3 regions of the Arthrobacter sp. TJ-238 genome follow, and region 3 is predicted to be linked to each of the others. Evidence: riboswitches for the same ligand, from Rfam matches in the RefSeq annotation. Region 3 holds a riboswitch; each other region holds the start of a gene.
The links. Region 3 has a riboswitch for S-adenosylmethionine ahead of AC4D2O_RS15795 (bifunctional o-acetylhomoserine/o-acetylserine sulfhydrylase). Riboswitches for the same ligand answer to the same signal wherever they lie in the genome.
Positions count from the first base shown of each region.

Region 1: linked by a shared signal. The riboswitch ahead of AC4D2O_RS14585 (GrpB family protein) and the one ahead of AC4D2O_RS15795 (bifunctional o-acetylhomoserine/o-acetylserine sulfhydrylase) in region 3 are both predicted to bind S-adenosylmethionine.
Region 2: linked by a shared signal. The riboswitch ahead of AC4D2O_RS09295 (ABC transporter substrate-binding protein) and the one ahead of AC4D2O_RS15795 (bifunctional o-acetylhomoserine/o-acetylserine sulfhydrylase) in region 3 are both predicted to bind S-adenosylmethionine.

Region 1 covers NZ_JBZCNH010000006.1:232,860-235,117, reverse strand. Annotated here, with positions in the region: gene AC4D2O_RS14590 (ABC transporter permease) at 1-751, shown strand, start outside; SAM riboswitch class IV at 821-931, shown strand; gene AC4D2O_RS14585 (GrpB family protein) at 1,126-1,758, shown strand; gene AC4D2O_RS14580 (ABC transporter ATP-binding protein) at 2,214-2,258, shown strand, end outside.
Region 2 covers NZ_JBZCNH010000004.1:85,439-87,696, forward strand. Annotated here, with positions in the region: gene AC4D2O_RS09290 (amino acid ABC transporter permease) at 1-343, opposite strand, end outside; gene AC4D2O_RS09295 (ABC transporter substrate-binding protein) at 354-1,271, opposite strand; SAM riboswitch class IV at 1,438-1,555, opposite strand; gene AC4D2O_RS09300 (aminodeoxychorismate lyase) at 1,663-2,258, opposite strand, start outside.
Region 3 covers NZ_JBZCNH010000007.1:149,212-151,469, forward strand. Annotated here, with positions in the region: gene AC4D2O_RS15795 (bifunctional o-acetylhomoserine/o-acetylserine sulfhydrylase) at 1-1,239, opposite strand, end outside; SAM riboswitch class IV at 1,322-1,438, opposite strand; gene AC4D2O_RS15800 (VOC family protein) at 1,587-2,228, shown strand.

The DNA of each region.
Region 1 (2,258 bases), on a different contig from region 3:
TCTGTCGGTCCCGAACACGCTCGCCTTCTCCGCCCTGGCGTTCCTCGGTCTCGCGGGCCCGCTGGGTCCGATGGGCGCGTTTCTGGCCGCGCTCTTCACCGGGGCCGTGATCGGCTTCCTCAACGGCTTGGTCATCTCGAAACTCGGGCTCACTCCGATCGTGACGACGATAGCCATGAACGGACTGCTGTTCGGAGTCATACTCCTGGTGTTCAATTTCTCGGAGCTCACCGCCATCCCCGAGTTCGTCATCCAAATCACCTCGGCAAAGATCTCGGTGTTCGGCGTCGAGATGGCCTCGGTGCTGCTGCTGGGACTGATTCTCATGGGAGTGCTGCAGATTGTGCTGAGCTTCACGGGATGGGGGCGGTCGCTGTTCGTCGTCGGTTCCGCGGCCGAGGCCGCGCGGCTCGGGGGTCTCCCTGTGGACCGTATCCGGATCGGTGGCTACATCGTGAGCGGCGTCCTGGCAGCTTTCGCCGGCATCGTGATCGTGGGCTACTACCAGCAGGCGTCGGCGACGATGGGAGCGAGCTATCTGCTGTCCTCGGTCGCGGCAGTGGTCATCGGGGGCGCCTCGATCTTCGGAGGACGGGGATCGGTCGTCGGCACCGTCGGAGGGGCACTCGTGCTCGCTCAGGTCTCGACGCTCGTAACCGTCCTGAACCTCGGGGCGAACATTCAGCAGCTCATCTACGGAGTCATCATCCTCCTCGTCGTCTCCCTCTACGGGCGGAGTGCTTCTACCTGAGGCGCTTCGCGACGCGAGATGACAGGTGCCTCTGGACCCGCCGTCGAACCCGACCCGGCCTCGGAGCAGAATCAAGGGTTCCAACGCAGAACTCTGGTTTGTTGGACGGCACCCCGCGCTGTAGTGGGTGCCCAAGGTGAGCATTCGGCCCGGCACGGAACGTGCGGGCAAGGACGGCGCTTCCTCGTCCGGGGACTGGAAGGCGTTCGCCGGGTCGATCTCGAAGGGGTCCTGGCGGAGGAAGACGGAAGGAGCGACGGCGGCCAGCACGAGGAAGGCCAGCAGTGCCGCGGGGATCCAGACGCGGATCGGGGTGCCCCGGACGAGGCCGGAGGCGCGCAATCGCGCGGTGGACGGCGCGGAAGCGTGGAAGCGTGGAACACTCTGAAGTCGTGACAACACATCCGCTGTGGAGGCCGTTTCGTGATGACGCCAACTACCGCCGTCAGACCGCCCGCACCGCGTATCGCCAAACACCGCCCGGTCCCCCGGAAGCACACCGGATAGCGTGGGCGACCCAGTTCGCCCTCATGCATCAACTCATCAGCAAGACGATTCCCGACCAGGTAATGCAGATCCGTCATATCGGCTCGACGGCCGTACCGGGCCTCCTCGCCAAGCCCGTGATCGATATCGATCTCACGGTCCCCCACGTTGCCGACGAAGCCGCGTTCGTCCCCCTGCTCGAATCAGTAGGCTTCCGACTCATCTTTCGGGACGACGTGGCCGGTGACACGCACCGACAGCTCACCTTCGGTGACCCCAACACGAATCTGCACATCTGGGAACCGAACGCCATCGAGCCTCGTCGCCACGAGATGTTCGTCGCGTGGCTCCGGTCCGATGTACAGGATCGACAGCGCTACGCCGAAGCAAAACAAGCGGCCACGGAAGGTGACGGGAACCGTCGGTACAACGACCTGAAAGCTGCGGTGGTCTACGACATCTACGAACGGATCTTCCTCGCCGACACAGCGCATGTTCATAACCCTCGGCCCCGCCGCTGACGGCGCACTGCCTTAAGAGGGCGCCGTGAACGGCTTCCGGGAGCGATCCTGCCGCCTGGGCGGCTCCCAAGATCACACTCAGTTAAGGCAAGGGACCCTGTCCAGTTAGCAAGCTCAAAGCAGGGTAGGTCCTGTGCAGTCGCTCGGACCGGTCCTCCATAGCGCTGAGCTGTTCCCAGAACTCGTTCCCCGAGAGCGTTCTCCCGTACTCCGTGGCGCAAGTATCGCACCCGTATCAAGGTACGCAACGGGTCCTGAGTGGATGTTGTACGCGCACGGCCCGAGCCAAGGACAAGGCTGCTTTCTGACATCAGCTACTTCCACCGCTTCCGGGCCGCTTGTAAAATGTGGGTTGGAGAGCCGGGAAGCCTGGTCGGCCCGCAAACGGAAACGCCTGCGGCATGCCATGGCAACCGTCGCGGCGTGTTGGCCGCGACCAAGGAACGGATCCTGTCATGCAGTCAGATTCATCTCCCGTCATCAACACCTCACGCCTCGCC
Region 2 (2,258 bases), on a different contig from region 3:
CAGAGGCGATCAGCGAGAGGGCGAGGATGCCCAGGGGGTACGGACTGGTACTGCCCGTGATCTCCCGGAGGATCGGACCCAGTCCCAGACCGATGAGCAGGATGATCACGACGGCGGGGAGCCCGCGGAAGATGTCCGTGTAGATGCGCGCGATCCAGCGGAGCACCCGGTTGCGGGAGATCCCCATGATCGCGAGGATCATGCCGACGATCGTCCCGATGATCCCCGAGGCCAGCGCGAGCATGAGCGTGTTCGGCAGGCCGACGGTCAGGAGGTCCGGCAGGACGGCGGCCATCGCCTCCCAGTCGAAGAAGGTTTTTCCGAGTTGTTCCAGGGCGTCCATGCAGGGACCGCTACTTTACTTCCACGGCTTTGCTACCGGGCTTCCAGTCGGTGGGCATCTCGCGGTCCGGGTACCACTCCTTTGTGAGCTCGGTCCAGGTGCCGTTGGCGATCACGGCGTCGAGACCCGCGTTCAGGGCGTCGATGAGCGGCTGGTTCTCGCTGTTCACGGCGTACGCGGTGAAGTTCTCGGTGTTGATGATCGTCTCGGCGATCGTGGTGTCGTCGCCCTCCTTCACCTGGCCGGTGGCCTGCTGCGACGGTGCCACCCAGGCGTCCACCTGCCCGTTCTTCACGTTGGCGTAGACGGTGTTGTAGTCCGGGAAGCGCACGGGCTCGAGGCCCAGGGTGTTGGTGACGTAGTCGTCCTGGACGGTGCCCTGGACCACCCCGACGCGCGTGCTCTCGGACAGGGAGTCGAAGCCGGTGACGGAGGAGTCGGTCTTCGCGACGACGGCCATGTAGCCGAAGTCGTAGCCGTTGGTGAAGCCGACGTTCTCCCGGCGGGCCTCGGTCGTGGAGATCGAGGAGGATCCGACGTCGTACTGCTTGTTCTGCACCTGGGCGAGGAGCGCCGAGAAGTCCGTGGAGGCGAACTCCACCTCGAGGCCCAGCTTGTCGCCGATGGCGCGCAGCAGTTCGTTGTCGTAGCCGGTGAAGACGCCGTCCTCCAGGAAGATGTTCGGCGGGGCGTCCGAGAGCGTGCCGACGCGCAGCGTGCCGTCGGTGATCAGGCCGAGGTCCGCCGGATCGATCTCCTCGACCGGGGTGGTGGTCTCGGTGGTGTACTTGTCCAGCGACTGCTGGTCGCTGCCGGCCAGGGCGTCGGTGGTCTCGGTGGGTTCGCTGCTGCTGGAGCTGCCGCAGGAGACCGTCAGGGCGAGCAGGGGCACGGTCAGTGCGGTGAGGACCTTACGGGAGAGGTTCATGGTGTCCTTCGTGGTGGCGGGCCCGGGAACGGGCGCGCTGGGTGGGGTGCTGGGGACGCCGGAGGCCGGCGGGAGGACTGCTGGCTGCTGGGTGACACGCTCGCTGTTCTGGGCTGTGCGCGCTGTGGCGGTCGGACCGGGCCGAAAACCGGGGAAGGACCGCACGACGCCGTACTTGCCAACCGGGGGACTGGACCCGGCGGCCGAATCTTCACCTGGAGCACCCCACTACGGGAGAGGGTTGCTGTCCAGCCGGCCAGGGCCGATGGCTGGAACTCTTGATTTGAGCAAAACGCTAGGGCAGCACGGAGTGTCCGGTCAAAACGGGATCACGGATATTGCGCCGCTTGACGCGGGAATCCGGGGGATCAGGGGCGGGGTGTGGCCGACTTCACACGAATCGGTCCACGAGCGCGGTCAGTTCCTCGGTCAGGGCCGAGGAGGTGCGGATCTCCTGCCCGTCGAGCGAGAGGACGGGCACGAGGAGCCGGATGCTCGAGATGAGCCACACGGCATCGGCGTCGAGGAGGTGGTGCGGTTCGAGCGGCCCGTACCCGAGGTCCCACCCCTGCTCCTTCGCCGCGGTGAACAGCGCGGCCTGCGAGGTGCCGGCCAGGATGCCGCTCTCGAGCTGCGGCGTGACGAGCGTCTTCCGCCCGTCGCGCACATAGGCGAGCAGCACGGTGGACGTGGGCCCCTCGAGGATCTTGCCGTCGGATGAGGTGAAGATGACGTCATCCGCGCCGGACGCCTTCGCGTGGCGGATCGCGGCCATGTTGACGGCGTAGGAGAGCGTCTTGGCGCCCATGAGCAGCCACGGTGCGCGCTGCGCCACGGTGCTGTCGTACCCGCGCTCGAGGAACAGGACCCTCACGCCCGCCTCGCGCTGCGCCAGCGTGGCCGCCGGGACGGGCGCCACCTGTACCCACGCCGTCGACCGTCCCGCGCCCTCCACGCCGCGGGTGGCCACGAGCTTCACGACGGCGC
Region 3 (2,258 bases):
CCGCACCAGGCCCGGACGCACGCCGGCCGCGAGCTGCGCCTCCGCCCCGAGCTGGCTGTGCGTGGTCGACGCCGGGTGGATGACGAGCGAGCGGACGTCACCCACGTTCGCGACGTGGGAGTGCAGCTCGAGGCCGTCCACGAAGCGCTTGCCCGCCTCCAGCCCGCCGGCGATGTCGAAGCTGACGATCGCCCCCGTGCCGTTGCGCCCGTACTTCTTCCCGCGCTCGTACCAGGGACTGGAGCTGAGCCCCGCGTAGGCGACGCCCTCGACGTCGTCGTGCCCCTCGAGCCACTCGGCGACCGCCTGCGCGTTCTGCACGTGGCGCTCCAGGCGCAGGCTGAGGGTCTCCAGCCCTTGGGCGATGAGGAAGGCGTTGAAGGGCGACACGGCGGACCCGAGGTCGCGCAGCAACTGCACCCGCGCCTTCAGGATGTACGCGAGGTTCGCGCCGAGCGCGCCGCCCACCCCGAGGTCGCGTGCGTAGACGAGCCCGTTGTAGCTCTCGTCCGGCGTGTTGAAGCCGGGGAACCTCTCCGGGTACTTTGCGAAGTCGAAGTTCCCCGAGTCCACGATCACGCCGGCGATCGCGGTGCCGTGCCCGCCCAGGTACTTCGTGGCGGAGTGCACCACGATGTCCGCGCCCCACTCGATCGGCCGGATCAGGTACGGCGTGGACAGCGTATTGTCCACGATCAGGGGCAGCCCGTGCTCGTGGGCGACGGCGCTGATGCCCTCCAGGTCGAGGACGTCCTGCCGCGGATTGGAGACCACCTCGCCGAAGAACAGCTTGGTGTTCGGGCGGATGGCGGCCCGCCATTGCCCGAGGTCGTCCGGGTCCTCCACGAAGGTGGTCTCGATACCGAACTTCTTCAGGGTGTGCTTGAAGAGGTTGTAGGTGCCGCCGTAGAGGCTGGGACTGGCCACGATGTGGTCCCCGGCCTCGGCGACGTTGAGCACGGCGAAGGTCTCCGCGGCCTGCCCGGAGGCGAGCAGCAGCGCGCCGACCCCGCCCTCGAGGCTCGCGATCCTGGTCTCGACCGCCTCCTGCGTGGGATTCCCGATACGCGTGTAGATCGGGGCGAGCTCCGTCAGCGCGAACCTGTTCGCGGCGCTCTCCGCGCTCGGGAAGACGAACGACGTCGTCTGGTAGATGGGCAGCGCACGCGCCCCCGTGGCTGGATCCGGCACCTGGCCGGCGTGGATCTGGCGTGTCTCAAAGGACCAATCGTTGGACATGGTGCTCCCTGTCGAAGGGGCCCCTCCTCGTCCGCTGCTCCTGCCGACGGGTCACCGCCGAAGGAAGCATCGACTCCGCAGGAGCCCGCGCTTGCGCGACGCCGGTCTGGCGCCGCACCTGGTCCTCACCCGGGGCACCCCACCGCGGTTGGAGGGTTGCCGGCCAGCAAGCCGGGGCTTCGTGCTGGCACTCATGACCTGCATCCATGGAAACCCATATGGGCGGATCCGGCAACACGTGTGACATTGCGTGAAGGAGGGCGCACCGTGCGCCCGGTGCAGCGGCAGGATCAGGAGTAAGGGGAGCCTAAGTCGAGACGTACATCACTTAGTGCCACACTGTCGGCATGCGCCTGGACCACGTCTCTTACGCCTGTGAACCCGATGGACTTGCCGCGACTGCCGATCGCATCTCGGCCCGGCTCGGCATGGAGCCGGTGAAGGGCGGGGTGCATCCCCGCTTCGGCACCCGGAACATGATCTTCCCGCTGGCCAACGGTCAGTACCTCGAGGTCGTCGAGGTCCTCAACCACCCCGCGTCGGACAAGGCGCCGTTCGGCCAGGCCGTCCGCGCCCGGTCCGAGGCCGGCGGCGGCTGGATGGGCTGGTGCGTGGCCGTGGACGACCTGGGCCCCTTCGAGGAGCGCCTCGGCCGCAGCGCGGTCCCCGGCAACCGCAAGTTCCCCGACGGCCAGGAGCTCACCTGGCAGCAGATCGGCATCAAGGGGCTCATCGCTGATCCCCAGGTCCCCTACCTGCTGCGGTGGGACGACGGGACCGAGCCCCTGCATCCCTCGAAGGCCCGCCCTGCCTCGGTGAAACTGGACTGCCTGACCATCGCCGGCTCCTCCGAGCGCGTCACGGAATGGCTCGGCACGGACGTCGAGGCGACGCTCGACGGCGTGCAGGTCCAGTGGATCGCGCCCAGGGGCACGCCGGGCATCATGTCCGTGACATTCGAGACCGCCGACGGCCGCATCGAGATCTGACGCGTCGTATCACCAGGAAGTCGTATCACC